Regions from separate parts of the Christensenella sp. MSJ-20 genome, predicted to be linked through region 1. Evidence: riboswitches for the same ligand, from Rfam matches in the RefSeq annotation. Region 1 holds a riboswitch; each other region holds the start of a gene.

The links. Region 1 has a riboswitch for molybdenum cofactor ahead of KP626_RS05735 (hypothetical protein). Riboswitches for the same ligand answer to the same signal wherever they lie in the genome.
Region 2: it holds a riboswitch for molybdenum cofactor, as region 1 does, so the genes downstream of both, KP626_RS03155 (mechanosensitive ion channel family protein) here and KP626_RS05735 (hypothetical protein) in region 1, are expected to answer to the same signal.
Region 3: it holds a riboswitch for molybdenum cofactor, as region 1 does, so the genes downstream of both, KP626_RS03705 (ABC transporter substrate-binding protein) here and KP626_RS05735 (hypothetical protein) in region 1, are expected to answer to the same signal.
Region 4: it holds a riboswitch for molybdenum cofactor, as region 1 does, so the genes downstream of both, KP626_RS00220 (iron-containing alcohol dehydrogenase) here and KP626_RS05735 (hypothetical protein) in region 1, are expected to answer to the same signal.

The regions. Positions count from the first base shown of each region.
Region 1 covers NZ_CP076563.1:1,119,568-1,123,456, forward strand. Annotated here, with positions in the region: gene argS (arginine--tRNA ligase) at 1-119, opposite strand, end outside; gene KP626_RS05725 (hypothetical protein) at 246-875, opposite strand; gene KP626_RS05730 (hypothetical protein) at 835-1,527, opposite strand; gene KP626_RS05735 (hypothetical protein) at 1,665-2,639, opposite strand; molybdenum cofactor riboswitch at 2,704-2,818, opposite strand; gene KP626_RS05740 (ABC transporter substrate-binding protein) at 2,880-3,889, opposite strand, start outside.
Region 2 covers NZ_CP076563.1:610,698-614,586, reverse strand. Annotated here, with positions in the region: gene KP626_RS03165 (zinc ribbon domain-containing protein) at 1-310, shown strand, start outside; RNA gene rnpB (RNase P RNA component class A) at 319-653, shown strand; molybdenum cofactor riboswitch at 1,336-1,455, shown strand; gene KP626_RS03155 (mechanosensitive ion channel family protein) at 1,669-2,547, shown strand; gene KP626_RS03150 (carbohydrate-binding family 9-like protein) at 2,598-3,212, shown strand; gene KP626_RS03145 (MFS transporter) at 3,412-3,889, shown strand, end outside.
Region 3 covers NZ_CP076563.1:718,239-722,127, forward strand. Annotated here, with positions in the region: gene KP626_RS03700 (FecCD family ABC transporter permease) at 1-1,018, opposite strand, end outside; gene KP626_RS03705 (ABC transporter substrate-binding protein) at 1,039-2,091, opposite strand; molybdenum cofactor riboswitch at 2,185-2,306, opposite strand; gene KP626_RS03710 (DUF1847 domain-containing protein) at 2,337-2,999, opposite strand; gene KP626_RS03715 (prephenate dehydrogenase) at 3,180-3,889, opposite strand, start outside.
Region 4 covers NZ_CP076563.1:50,079-53,967, forward strand. Annotated here, with positions in the region: gene KP626_RS00215 (O-antigen ligase family protein) at 1-1,401, shown strand, start outside; molybdenum cofactor riboswitch at 1,439-1,558, shown strand; molybdenum cofactor riboswitch at 1,856-1,948, shown strand; gene KP626_RS00220 (iron-containing alcohol dehydrogenase) at 2,087-3,289, shown strand; gene KP626_RS00225 (glycosyltransferase family 2 protein) at 3,726-3,889, shown strand, end outside.

The sequences.
Region 1 (3,889 bases):
GGCAAAGCGTAGTCCCCCAGCTCCTCCTTAGGGGGCTTCCCGATCAAGGGCAAAATCTCCTGGGGAGTTACCCCCAGGGCGTTGGCGGCCATTGCAGCGATCTCGTGTTTAAAGGGCATATCGGACACTCCTAATTCTGCGGATAGGTTTTCATTTAAATATAGCATACCCAATTCCAAGATACAACGCTGCAAGCGCAATGGACAGGATATTTTGTTGCAAAAAAAGCGCCTGTGGGCGCTTTTTTATTTCGCTTCCTCCCCGTAGTACTTTTCCGCATGATAGGCAAAAAGGCCCTTCAGCATAGAGGTGATGTTGCTGGTGGACACGGTGGCCCCGGCCACAGCCTCGGGATCCACGGTCTCCACCTGGGTGCCATAGCCCTGCCAGGCGTCAACATCCCGTTTGGTGAGCTTCACCAGCTGCTGAACAAAATGCTGGTCCATGTACTCCTGGGTATATTCCGATCTATAGTAGTTGGGGTTGCTGTCCCCCCAAAGCCCCTGGTTGTTGCCAAAGGTGATGGTGCGGATGGCCGCATCCTCCCCGGATTTTCGGGTATTCAGCAACTCCACATAGGCTACCGTCACAAAATTGCTCTGGGCGTCCCGGCAGGTGCAGGAATGAAACGCCACCTGATAGGCGGTAAAGGTGCTGTTGCTCTCCTCAAATAGAATGGTGGCGGTATAGTCCTCTGGGGTGCCGCCCGAGGCATAATGGGTAAAAGGAAAGGTGACGGGGCCCTCCCCCTGGGGCGCCGTGGCTTCCTGGCCGCCGCAGCCCGTCCCCACAAGAAGGCATAGCGCCAGCATACAAAGTAGGATTCGCTTCATCTCACTGCACCGGATGGAGGCGGTCGAAGTCCAGATAGGCATAATCCGCCCGCCAAGTAGCATAGATGTTCTCCCCGTCGGCCTCCTCGGGGTACTGAATCAGCTCCAGGGCATGCTCCCCTTTGTAGGTCCAGTTGGCCCCGATGTTGTACAGTTTATCCGCGTCCCAGCCCAGGTAGATGAGGAGGTCCCGGGTCATACCGGCATAGCCCCCGCCGCCACACATGAGAAAGATGGCCTTATCCTTGGGAAACAGCTCGTCCAAAATCATCTGGGACTCCCGGTAATTGGGGGTGGCAGACGCGATGGAGCCATCCTGGTTCCAGGTCAGGGTAAAAAGGGTTTTCCCCTCGTAGGCCCCCGATACCGGCAATGCCGGAAGAGTGGCGATGTAGGGGTAGGGTACCACTTTGAATCCCTCTATGGTGCGGGTCAAATCGGCTTCGCCCCCGATTGCGGCATAGTCCGCGGGGTCAAAGAGCATCCGGACATCCCGGTAACAAACGTCCTCCCGCCCCAGAAAGCCGTCGATGGTCTCCATGTTGATGTTGGCATCCACCCCAAACTCGCTGTCCGCCTGGACGGACGGGGCGGGCAGGGGGTCGGGCGTCTGAACCTGGGCTGCGGGCGCTCCGCCGCAGGAAGCCAATGCCAATATCCCCAGACACAGGGCAAGGACTGCAAATCGTTTCACATGCGTTCCCCTCTTTCTGCAGTATTGTGAAAAAAAGAGCCCGCGGGAATTCCCCAGGGGTCGTCCCGCAAACGCGGAACCCCCCGGGGCATACGGCTGTAAAGCCGCTCCCAATACGGGCTCAACAGGTCGGTTGGTTATTCGGCGGTGATCTCCACCACCAGCTTGGCAAACAGCTTGGAGCTGGTCTCGCCGCAGGGGGCAACCCAGATGGTGCCGTCCTCGCCGGTGGCCTTGTCCTTCTCAATGGCCACCAGGGTATACTCGCTATCGGCCACAGCCTTCTCATACTCGCTCTTGTAGCCGTCGTTGGCCACGGCGGTCACCTTCTCATAGGAGGTCACGCCGGCAGCGGCCAGCACGTCGGACAGCCGGTAGCCGGTATAGGCTTCCTCAGCGGTGTTGCCCTTGCTGTTGGTGACACTGGCGGTGATCTTGTAGATCTTGAGGTCCTTCAGGGTGTCGTTGGTAACCTCTTTGCCATTTACCTTAAAGGAATAGGCGGCAAATTCCACCTTGTCGGTACGGTCCAGAATCTCGGGCTTCCCAGCGGTCTCCCCACCGGAAGCGCCGCCCTGGCCGGGATCGGGGGTGGTGGTTACATCGGCGTCCACGGTAAGAGCAACGCAGCCCTTCAGATAGTTGCCGGTGGTCTTGTTGCTGCAAGGCGCAAACCAAGGAGCTTTGCTGAACTGGCTGCCATCCTGGGAGATGGCGATAAGGGTGGTATCCAAAGCAGCCTCTTCCCCGGTCACCTCCACGGTATAGCCGTCATCCGCGGCGGCGGTCAGCTTGGTATAGCCCTCGGTGATGCCGCAGGCGGCCAGCACGTCCTTCACGGCAAAGCCTACATAGGTCACGGTGGACTCAGTTCCAGCGCTGTTGGTGCTGGTGGCCTTCACGGAATACACCGGGTAGTCCGCCATGGTCTCGTTGGTTACGGCGACGCCGTTCACGGTGATGGAAAAGGCCGGTACAGTAACGCCCTTTACCTCTTCCGCAACCGGGCCGTCTCCGCCGGGCGTGGTGGCAGCGGGCTCATTGCTACCGCAGCCCACCATGGCAAACACCATAAATGCCGCCAACATAAGTGCCAAAAGTCTTTTCTTCATAACCCCTACTCCTTCCAGAATTGGATCATCAAAAAGGGTTCTTTTTCCGATGAAAAAGAACCCTTTTTATGCAAACAGGATTCCTTTCCGCATTGGGAAGCCAGCCCGTTTCCAGGCGGACTCTGGCTGTGGGCCATGGCAAGCGCGTTAGGCCGGTCAGCTCGAAATCACGATCATATGATTCTATTAATCCATACAAATTCTAGCATTGGCGCCAATGCCTGTCAATGAGCGGAGCGCCTATTCCAGGGTATACCCCAGATAATCGGCGTCAAAGGTCTTCCCAAACATCATGGTATAGTATTCATCCACCTCGGCCTGAAGCTGATCGGCGGTAAAATAGCTGGGATACATCTCATGGAGCATATAAAAGATGGCCAGAACGCTGGCAACGCCAGGCAGGTCCCAGGAATCAATCCTGGCGGGGATCACCGATACCCGTCCCGTTTGAATCGCGCGCATGGCAGCCCAGGTGGGATCGGTCAACAGATCCTCCACGGCATACTCCAGCACGGTGGAACTGGTGCAAAAGAGGACATCGGGATTCCAGGTAAAGATGGTCTCTACCCCCACCGAAGCCCAATTACGGTTGCCGGTAACGTCTTTGGCTACCGGGATGCCGCCGGCTTTTTCAATCATATAGGTTTGCAGCATGTCTCCGCCAGCCACCCGGCCCAGCTCACCGCCCATCACAAGGGCGGTAACCCGCTCCTCCTGGGGAATGGTTGCCACAATGCCGTCGATTTTCTCCAGCTTGCCATCGATCCAGTCACTGACCTCCTGGGCCCGGGCGGATTTCCCAAAGTATTTTCCTAAAAGAGCCAGGGTGTCCTTAACCCCTTCCATATCCTCGGCGGAGATGCACAGGGTCCGGATTCCCAGCTTTTCCACGGCTTCCACCGTCTTGGGATCTCCCACCCGGTGCAATACCACCGTGGGCCGGTAGGAAGCCAGCGCCTCCAAATCCATCACCCCGCGGCCCACGCTCCCGGCCTCCCCAAGGGCGGGAACCGCAGTGGTCCAGAAGGAGGATTTGCAGTTGATGGCCAGCACCTGATTCTCCAAATCAAGGGCCACGATAAAGGGAACCGCTACGGCATATACCGAGGCGATGGTCTCCTTCCCTCCATCTTCCGGTATCGGAAGCACCGCTCCCGCCGCATCGGTGATGGTTTCCCCCGTGGGGGTATCGGCGGGGTTGCCGCCGCAGCCCAGGGCGGTCAGCAAAAAGGCCGCGCTGAGCAGGATTG
Region 2 (3,889 bases), 510 kb from region 1:
GATGCAGAAGGCCAAGACCGATTTTGACGCGCTCAAGGCCCTCCATGACAAGGAACTGGACGAGGCCAAGGGAGAGCTTAACGCCCTGCAGGCTGCTGTGGCGGAAAAGGAGAAATTTATCACCGATCCCGCGCTTTTGGCGGAGTATAAGAAGATCAAGAAAAACCGGCTGAACCCGTTGGCCAAGGTCAACGAGGATCGATGCAGCGGCTGCAATATGACCATTCCCAGCTTGACCCTTCGGAAGATCAAGGAGGGGGAGGGGATCATCGAGTGCGAGAGCTGCGGCAGGATTCTCTTCATGGAATAGGTATGACGCGAGTAGGCTGAATGACCGCGAGCGTTTGCTCGAGGAAAGTCCGAGCACCATAGGGCAGGATGCCGGATAACGTCCGGTGAAGGCGACTTCAAGGAAAGTGCAACAGAGAGATACCGCGAATCCCGTTTGGGACGCAAGGGTGGAAAGGTGAGGTAAGAGCTCACCAGCGGCCTGGCGACTTGTCCGCTATGTAAACCCCATCCGGTGCAAGGTTGATAGGGAGCAATTGTGGCGGCCCGTCACGCTCCGGGTAACTGCTTGAGCCCCGCGGTGACGCAGGGCCTAGATAGATGGTCATTCACGACAGAACTCGGCTTATAGGCTTGCTCGCTTCATGGAGGCCCGCTTATGCGGGCCTCTTTTTCTAATTTGAACGGAATAGGCTGGGGCTTACGCGTGTCGGATTCTCTATGCCAGAATATGGAGGGACTCTATATTGTTCTGGGATGAAAGACGCTCTTTTGAGCGGATTGACCGGGATGCAGGAAGTTGGAATTGTGATGGATGCGTCTGAGGTTTTCACGGAGAGAAGAAACTTCGATCCAGGGGAATCGCCTCGTGAAAAGCTAAAATGGACGTTTTAGGGTATGGATGAAAGAAACTCCACAATGGTTTGGTTCAGCCGTTTTGCGAACACGGGCGGGATGCTGTGGGACGCTCTTTTTTATATCTGATAGGTGCAGTGCTGTTTCGGCAGATCATTCATACGGCCGATGATATTACATTGCTGTCTATTTTGTAGAGACCGGAACCGCTTGATATTGGGTTCTAAAATGGACGGCATTTTCTTGGGGATTTTCAGAAGCCATGGGCTGATTAGGACGGCATCTCTGAGCAAGGACTGGTATTTGGAAAGAGGACACGGATCTCCGTCATTGAAATAATCCAATGGGGCAAAAGCCCTATGCGATAAGGAAATACAAAAATTAGATAATTTTTGTATTGATTAAATCGATTGCTGAAAATATCGTGGGATTGGTTGACAAAAAACCGAGGGGGATGCTATGATAAGAGCAAATTAAATACTGCTCTGAACTGAACGCCTAAGAACCTCGCGTTTATGGCCAAAAGTCGTTAGGGTATAGGGGGAAACACCTATGCCTCCCGGTGTGGAAAAGAGTGCGAGAAACCCAAGTAGGGGTTTATTGGCTTTACACATCGTAAAGCCTTTTTTGTTCGGCGCGGTACTGAGATTGGATATATGCATCTGCGTATATTATATTCCGTTGTAAGGGGCATGCGAGGACCGTGTATGGTGGACATGGTCCTTTCCCTTTTTTGGGGAATCATGTTACTATACTGGCATACTCTCTACTATGGCAGAGGCATTTTTTGATGGAGTGAAACAAATGGAACAGTTTTGGGAATCCCTCAATGGGTGGTTTGAGGGCGGCGCCCTGCAAGCATTGATCGACACCCTGCTCATCGCCCTCTTGGCGGTGATCTGTCTATGGATCAGCCGGCGGATTTTCCGGGGGATTCAAAAGCGTATGGGATCCCGCCGCACCAACCTGCGTTTTTTGCAGTCCATCGTTCGGACGCTGATCATCCTCTTTGCCCTTCTGGGCATCCTATACCAGATCAAGCCCCTTAGGGGATTCCTGACCTCCCTTTTGGCCGGGTCCGGCGTGGTGGCGGTCTTTATTGGCCTTGCGTCCCAGCAGAGCCTCAGCAACTTCGTCAGCGGGCTTTTGATCTCCACCGCGAAGCCCTTTGCGGAAGGGGATCGGGTGAAGCTGCGGGATATTGGGGTAACGGCCATTGCCGAGAGCGTGACCATCCTGTACAGCAAATTCAGAACCTTTGACAATTCCCTGATCGTAGTGCCCAACAGCGTTTTGGATAAGATGGTCATCGAGAACACCGATGTGGTGGGGGACCGATTCTGCAACTTCTTTGACATTGCCATATCGGGCCAATCCGATTTGCTGCTGGCCATGGAAACCGTAAGGGACATCGCGGAGCGCCATCCCCTCTGTCTGGATCAGCGGACGGAGGAAGAACTGGCCGAGGGCAAGCCCAAGGTGCCGGTCCGGCTGGTGGATATCGATGGAAACGCCCTGAAGCTTCGGGCCTCCATTTGGACGGAAAGCCCAGCCTTGGGCTATACTGCTCTTTGTGAGATCCGCCGGGATGTGAAACTGGCCTTTGACCGGGCGGGTATCCAGTTGCCCCGGCAGTATGTGGTGGTATCCCAGGAGCCTGTGGAAGATTCCTCCAAAATGTGATAGGATAAGGGCAGTGAAAATCGGAATGAAACCGTAAGGGAGTGGAGCTTGTGAATACCTATGTTATCAAAAAGATTCCCGCTGGAGCGAACGTCCCCTGGGAGGATATCCCCCAGGCGGATATTACCAACTATTCCCCCAATGAGAAGGAATATTATCCCAAGGCCTATGCCAAGGTGTGCCATGATGGGGAACGGTTTTATGTAAAATTCCATGCCGAGGAGCCCGCTATCCTGGGTACCCTGCGGAATTACAACGATCCCGTATCGGAGAACAGCTGCGTGGAGTTTTTCTTGAACCCCTATCCCGATGTTCGGGAGGACTACATGAATTTTGAAACCAACGTCTTGGGGGCACTGCTCCTGGGCTTTGGGTACATCAAGCCCCGGGGGCGTTTGTGGCATATCCTGCCGGAGGAGTTCCATATCCAAAGCACGGTGGCGGATCCTGCGGATTACAATGGGGAGTATTGGGAGCTGACCTATGAGATTCCATTTGCCATCTTGAACCAGGTATACGGCTGTACCGGCTTGGGCTCTGGCAGCAGGATCAAGGGGAATTTCTTTACGGTGTGCGCCCAGGGCGACCTGCGCCACGCAGGGACCTGGAACCCCACGCCCGGCTTCCACGAGCGTTCGGGCTTTGGGGATTTGATTTTAGAGTAGTTACAGGATTCTGAAATTGAAACGGAGGGGATTTCCCCTCCGTTTCCTATATTTGCCTATTGTCAACCCTCTGAAAAAAGGATAATCTTGGATTATCCAGAGGGGATTTTATCTGAATATTAGGGAACGATTCCACCGAACTGCAATCTGTGGGCGCCGCAGTTCTCCGGCGTTAAATCATTTTAAAGGGGTTGTTGTGATGGAATTTAAGAAAAAGCTGCTGCTGATCAACGTCCAGGAACTGCTGTTCTACGCGGGGATGGTTTCCCTTTCGTTTATCGCGGTGATCCTGGGGGAGACGGGAATGGACGGCACCGCTGTGGGCGCCGCCATGAGCGGGATCTCCGTGGTTTCCATGTTGACGCCTCCGCTGTTTGGCATGCTGGCAGATAAGATCGGCGTACGGAAAACCTTTTGTATCGCGTTGACCGGCGCGTCCATCGTTTGGTTTTTTGTCCCCCTTTCGGTGGGCGTAAAGCTGGGGACCCTTCCCCTTACGGTGGTTCTGCTGCTATCCGGCACCTTCTTCCGGGCATCCCATGAATCCCTGATGGATAGCTGGCTGATGAAGATCCAGGACAGCGAGCCTTCCTTTAACTATTCCAACACCAGAAAATACGGTTCTTTGGGATACGCCGCCATGGCGGCGCTATCCACTCCTTTGGCGGCCTTGCTGG
Region 3 (3,889 bases), 400 kb from region 1:
TCCAGGCATATAGCGGCGCACCGATGAAACTGGTTACGATACTGAGGGGCAGCTCGGCCACCGTCACGGTACGGGCAAGGGTATCCACCACCACCATAAAGGCCGCTCCCATCACCAGGGAGAAGGGGATGGCCTGCGTATTGTTTGGGCCGGCCAGCATCCGGCTAAGATGGGGCACCACAAGGCCCACCCAACCGATGGTCCCGCTGATGCATACAGCACAGGCCGTCAAAATGGTGGAACAAAGCACCATCAAGCCCCGAACCGCGCGTATGTTGACGCCCAGGGTCTTGGCCTCTCCGTCCCCCAAGGACAGAAGGTTGACCCGCCAGCGCATGCGCAGCAAGATGACTGCGGCAACAGCCATGGCAGGGAGGACAGAAAACACATCCTGCATATTGGCCCCAGCAATGCTGCCCATGGTCCAATAGGTGATCTCCGCCAGCTCGGTCTGGGGATCGGCAACAAACTTGATGATACCCATCAACGCTCCAAAAAAGCCGCTGACGATAATGCCCGAAAGTACCAGCACCATGGTGGAACGATTTTTTAAAAGCCGTGGCAGCATGGTGGTCATCAGCACGGCCAATAAGCCGGCTATTAGGGCCAAGATTTGGATGCCGGTGCCTCCCAGGCCCAATAGAATGGCTATGGCTGCTCCCACGCAAGCGCCTGAAGAAACGCCCAATAGATCGGGGGATACCAGGGGGTTCTTAAAGATTCCCTGATAGACCGATCCCGAGAGAGACAAAGCGCCTCCCACCATGGCTGCTACCAGCATACGGGGCAGGCGGATCCGAAAGACCACGTTTTCCATGGTAGGCGTCCAGGTGGATTCCATGGGAATGATACGGGAAAGCAGGATCTTAACAGCCTCCAAAGGCCCGATACCATACCGTCCCACGCAGAGAGAGCCGATGCAAACCACAAGGGCTATCACACATACGGGTATGAAAAAGTGGGAACGCCAAAGGGCGTTCTCACTTTTTCTTTTGCTATGTTGCTTTTGGATTTCCATAAAGATGCTCCAAACTTATTCTATTGGGGAAGCAGCTCGGTGCGCAGAAGCTGATCGACCTCCTCGTCGGTAAGCTCGCACTGTTTGAAGTCCTTATAATATTTCTTGGTCTCTTCCTTGATATCGAAGGAAACCTTGTCGGGATGCAGAATGGTTGCGGCCCACAGCGCCTGCAGAGGGGTATCGCCGCACAAACGGCCCCACCAGAAACAGCCCTTGGGGATGCAGTAAATCCTGTTTTCCTTGACGGCGGTGATGTCCTGCCACTCGGGGCTGGCCTTCAGAGCGTCACGGACTTCCACAGCGTTATCCCCATCGATCATGATATAGTCGGGGTTGGTGGCCAGGATCTGCTCAGCGGTAACGTCCTTCAAGCCCATGCCCTTGCCTAAGGCCGCAGTGGAAAGCTTGCCGCCAGCGTAGTTGATCCACTCTTCGATGATGCTGCCGCCGCCAGCGCCGGAATAGAGCTTGGTGGTATCGGAGGTCATGATGTAGTGAACAACGGGCTTGTCCTCCTCCTGAACGTCCTTCAGGTCTTCCGCCAGGGTGTCGGTAACCCATTGGGTGTAGTCCACCAGAGCCTTAGCACGCTCCTCGTATTCGCCGCCCAGGATCTGGCCCAGGATGGTGGTGGATTTCTGGAAGCCCTCATAATCGGTATACATGAGGTTGATGGCGTTTACCCCTACGTCCCGCAGCTCCATCTCCTTTTCGGTGCTGGTGACGATGACCATATCGGGGTTCAGCTCCAAAAGCTCCTCAGCGGTGGCCTTGGAATAATCCGGCAGATCAGCGATTCCAGGGAAAACCCGTTTGCTCCAATCGGACACAGCAGCGGGATGTCCAGAAACCAGCAGCTCGCCGGCGCCCAGGTTAAATAGGTTGTCCGTAGCGGCAGACCAGGTATCCACGATGGTCTTCACTTCCTTGGGAAGGGTAACCTCCACTCCCCCCATGCCAGTTACGGTCTGGGTCTGAGCCTCTTCAGAAGCAGGGCCGCCGCAGCCGGCGGTCATGAGCATCAGAGCGGCCAGCATCAGCGCCAGCAGAAGGCTTGTCTTCTTTTTCATTCCGTCCTCTCCTTATCCTTAAACATTATTTTACAGCAGCCATAGGCCACGGCTGTAACAAAAAAAGAACGCGCAGAAAAATCCACGCGTACAGAAAACTGCGCCGATCTTTCTTTTCAAACACGGAAGGCGGCGCCGTTTCCGGCGCAACCCATTGGCAGCGGACCATAGCCCATCGGGCGGTAGGCGTCGCTTGCTTGAAAAATCGCGGTATGATTCGTATGGTTCACTGGGTCAGGTTGGAATCATAGAAGGCCCCTGGCCTCTGCGGTATAGAGATCCGCAACAGGATTATGGTTTAACATTCGGTCCTTGGCAACCAAAACGGTACAAGGAGCGTTAGCATACTGCAAAAATAGACTGTCGTGCCCGACGCATAGGCCTACCACAACGTTGAACTCGGTATTGGCCTCGTTAAGCACCATGGCTTGGCCGATAGGATCACAGATAGCCCGCGGTTTGACCTTTTCCGGCGGATGAAGCCGTCCATCCGGGCTCCGGAGATCCCTGCGCTCGGGAAGGGATTCCCGCATGGGGCAGGGCCCGATGAGCTCCTCACTGGAAAATCCACCCACCTTGCAGCCGGCCGATACGGTTTCAAAGCCTTCTTTTTTGAACAGGGCATTGACGATCCGTCCCTCCCGCAGCATGCCGCTGCAATAGGCGATGCCGATGGTATGATACTTCATCAGCCTGCAAAAATTAATGGTCTCCATCAGCCGGGTCAGACGGGCAAAGGATTGCCGCATGCTCTCCACGGAGGCCTCATAAAAGGTATGGATATCCGGCTTCTGATACTCGGCCAGAATGGCGTCAAATAACGCCTGATCCTTCATGGGGCAATCCGCACCGCCAGGCTGTTTACACTGAACCTGACAGTTCTGAACGAGACACTCCGCGCAATGCATAGGATACTCCTCCTTCATCTTTCGACACAATTTGCCAAAAGCATAGCCATTCTATCCCATTTTCAAATCTCTGGCAAGGGGACTACTGCCGGGCGACAGCCCCTTTCTCTTTCTAAAACATGAAATACGAAAGCCGGATCTCCTCAACGGCACATCCAGTTCTTCCATTAACGGCACTGGCTAGCGCCGCTCCAACTCCAAACGGCGCCTGGAGGATTCACAAAACCGCTCCATGAGCCGCTCCTCATCCTCCTTTTTGATGGCCTCCTTCAATTCTTGGAATTGCATCTCAAAGTCCTCCATGGCCAATAGCAAATTCTCCCGGTTCCCCAGGAAAAGCTGGGACCATAAGGGCCCGTTGATATTGGCGATCCGGGTCAGCTCCCGGTAGCTGTCCCCCACAAAGGAGCTGGTTTCCTGGGGATGGCGATCGCTGTTGATAAGGGCTACCGCCAGCACATGGGGCAGTTGGGAGGTAAAACCGATCATCCGATCATGCTCCTCCGGCGAGATGCGTCTGATCCTGCCAAACCCCAGCTCCCGAACCAGATCTTCCACCAATCGGATGCTCTCTTCCCGGTTTCCCGGCCGGGGAACGATGAGATAGTTGGCCCCAAGGAATACCTCCGCACTGGCAAAATCGATGCCCTCTTTTTCCCTTCCGGCCATGGGATGGCCTAAAACAAAGTCCACCCCTGGAGCCAGAAGGTCATCCAGTTCCCGGCATAGAGGGCCTTTGACGCCGCTAACGTCGGTAAGGACGGTGCCCGGCCTCAGGCAGCTTCCATGCTCCCGTAAAAAGGCAGGTACATCCTTAGGATACACCGCCAATATGGTAAGATCCGCGCGGGGCAGTACCGCCTCGGGATCGACGCTGCCCTCCCGAATCA
Region 4 (3,889 bases), 810 kb from region 1:
ATTGGCCTATTCAAAAAATGCTATCTACTCAACGCGCTGTTTATCACCTTTTATTTTTATAGCTGGGGGAGGATCAGCACCATTACCTCCGTGACGCTGACCCTATGGGGCGCCTATCTGATGCTCCAGGGTTTTTTGCACCGGCAATTTGATCTGCGTCAAAAGGGACTCTGGATGCTGGCGGTCTTCTTTGGGGCGCTCTGCATGTCCTCCCTGGTGAATCTGCCCAACGGCTGGATGAAAAATGCACAGGCCATCGCCCTGGCGGCGGTGACCTTTCTTGTGGTCTATTATTTGGAGCCCCAGGATTCGGCAAAAGAGAAGAAGGATTTTGAGGGATGCCTGAAAATCATCATGGTGTATAGCTGTGTGATGAGCAGCATTTCCCTTTTGATGTATTTTTCCAACATCTGTATCATCAACTATCCCGACCGGTATGCCGGTATCTACCTGAACCCGATTCTTTCCGGCCTGGTGGCCAATGGGGGATTGTTCTGCACCGTATACTTTCTGTGGGGCTGGAAACGCCGTCCCTGGCGCATCAAGGCCCTCTGTATCGCGCAGATGGTGGTACAGACGGTTGTGATGATCATCGGGAACTCACGTTCCGCCTACTGTTGCTTTGTGGCCTTCTTTGTGATCTACATTGGGATGCAGATCGCCAACGGAAAGCTGCTGCAAAATCCCGTGTGGAACCGTGTTCTAAAGGTGGCCATCGCCCTTGTGACGGTGGCGGTCATCGTGGTGGGCAGCAATTTCTTGGCCGAGGGGATCAACCGAGGCGTTTATGAGCTGAACAAGGCCATCTTCTCCCTGCGCTATCCCGACTATGATCCCGATTCCCCCAATTATGGGGATACCGACAACTGGTTTACGCCTCATCCCCTGGAACGCAGCAATGAGGAGGCGTCCAGCAATATCCGGCTGAACATGATCGCCACTGGCTGGGATACCTTTAAGGAGAATCCCATTCTGGGGACCTCTCCCGGGGATTTGATCCGCTCGGTTTTGGATACGGCGGAGCGCCAGGGCCAGCCGGAGGACTCGCTGCAGGGCATCGAGGGCGGGCGGGTACACAACGCCTACCTGGATGTTTTGGTGAGCATGGGGCTTTTGGGATTGATCCCTATGATACTGTTTGCGGTTTACTCGGTGATCAAAGCCTACCAATGCACCTTTGCCTGCCGAAAGGACCGGCCCGCCTATGATCATAACACCTTTGTGGTGAGCGTGATCGGCGCTATGGCCACCTTCTTCTTCATGGAATCCGCCATGCTGTTTACCATGTCCTTCGCAGAGGCGTTTTTCTGGCTTTCCCTGGGGCATCTAGCCCAGCGGGCGAAATTTCAGGGGAAGCGGATCTCCCCTCAGGTTGACAAAAACGGCGTGTGCCATTTATAATGTAGAAAATGTATCCATGGATACCATAGGATGGGGAGTGATCCCCACATTCCGAGTCCCTCTCCCTACGGATGGTTTCTAGGGGAGCCGGGCCAATGGGTTTGGGTGGAAACGCCTTGGCCTCCCGCATTTGGAAAGGAATGAACACCGGCGGCTGATCGCCCTTGTTTGTGATGCAATCTAAAAGCGGGAATCCCCGCTTTTTTGTTTGTTTGGGGGGAAGGATACACCATGCTATCTCTCTCTGCGAAATTGAGATTCCCCTCCCTTTTTCGCAAGAATTGGATAGGGTAGGGCCGTCGCAAGACGGCCCTATCTTTTTTAAAAGGGAAGAGTATTCCAATTTTGAAAGACTACATAAGTAGCATAAATTTTCTTTGACGAGGATGGAGGCGCCTTTTATAATAGGAAATACAAAAAGCATGTGAACGATATCACAATAGGGACAGTTCGATTCCGAGTTGATTCGTCTAAGGGCCTGACGCCTAGGGGGAACCAACCGATGGGTGGGGTAGGAAACGCCCCCGCCTCCCGCTTTGGAAAGGAACGAATTTCGGCCGCGGCGGCGCGGTGGATTTTGTTTTACCCGGCGGGAGGAGAACTCCCGCCGTTTTCTTTTGTATCTATAGCTTTCGCTGGTGGAAGACTAGCGGAAAATAGAAATATGCCATAGGAGTGAAAACAGATGTTGCAGAATTTTGTACAGCAGATCGGAACGAAGTTCATCTTCGGCAAGGATGCTGAAAAGCAGGTGGGCACCGAGCTGAAAGCTTTGGGCGCCACCAAGGTTTTGATCCACCATGACAGCGGTCAATTCCTGTATGACAGCGGGCTGCTGGAGGCCGTAAAGGGGTACCTCACCGATGCTGGCCTTGCCTATGTGGAATTGGGCGGCGTACGGCCCAATCCCCGGCTGAGCAAGGTCCGCGAAGGCATCGAGCTGTGCCGCAAGGAGGGTGTGGACTTTATTCTGGCCATCGGCGGCGGCAGCGCCACCGATTCCGCCAAGGCCATCGCCCTGGGCACCGCCTATGACGGCGACGTGTGGGACTTCTATGCGCACACCGTCAGCATGGAGGACGCCATGAAGGTGCAGGCCCTTATGATCGGCTGCCTTCTGACCTATCCCGCTACCGGCACCGAGGTAAGCGGCGGCGGCGTGATCACCAATGACGAAACCCTGGAGAAGCGGCCCTATGGAAACCCCAACGGCAGCACCCGGAGCAGGGTTTCCTTCATGAACCCGGAGCTTTCCTACACCCTGCCTCCCTATCTGACCGCCTGTGGCGTGGTGGATATGTACTCCCATATCATGGAGAAATATTTTACCCCCGATACCGATTTCGGTATTATGGACCGTTTGGCCGAGGCCGGCATGCGGAACATCCTGGTGTATGGTCCCAAAGTGCTGGAGGAGCCCACCAACTACATGTATCGCGCGGAAATCATGTGGTCCGGCTGCGTAGGCGCGGACAACTCCCAGGGCCTGGGCCGCGAGCAGGATTGGGCGCATCACTACATCGGCCATGAGATCAGCGCTCTTTACGATACCGCTCACGGCGCTACCCTGACCATCATGTGTCCTGCCTGGATGAAGTATGTGTATAAGCACAATCTGCCCCGGTTCGTCCGGTACGCTGTGGAGGTGTTTGGCGTGGAGAACGATCCCAGCAATCCCGATTGGGTTGCTCAGGAGGGCATCCGCCTGACCACCGATTTCTTCCGCCGCATGGGTCTGCCCACCTCCTTCGCCGAGGCTGGCCTGCCCACCGACAAGTTTGATCACATCGCCAAGATGGCTCCCATCAGCCAGGGCGATGACCATATCGGCTCCCTGATGCCCCTTTATGAGAAGGAGTGCCGGGAGATCCTGGAGCTGGCCCGGTAACGGACCGGCGAGAGGCTTTTGCAAACAAGAGAACGGCATGGATTCCATGCCGTTCTTTTTTTGTTGAAAAGCGAGCTGGGTCTAGCAGGAGAACCATACCAAAGGTCTGAATCATGGGGGGCGGGCTGCGGCAGATAGGATCCTTTAGGAAAACTTAAGGGTTCCTTTAGATGTTGTGGCGACCACTCGTATATAATGAGATGGAACCATGGAATGGGAAGAAAACGGTGCAAAAGGAAACAATCCCTTGGTTTTTGCGTCCAATCCAAGAAAGAATGCCCAGAAACGGACGGATGCAAATTCATATGGTTTGTGTTAAGATATGTAGTAATTCAAATAAGCCAAACGATCCTCTCCGCCTGGACTGGGCGGGGAGCCATGAGCGGCTTCGGCGGATGAGCCGGGCCGCACAAGCGAAAGAGAGGCAAAAACAGAGATGTCCTTTTTAACGGCTTTGCGTGGCGTGATCAATACCATCAATGTGATCACCATGCTGATCCTGTTATACCAGTTGGTAATCGCGCTATTCTGTCTGAAGGACCGGCCCAAGCGGCAGAACCAGGTGGACCGCAATCATCGGTTTGCGGTGATCATCTCGGC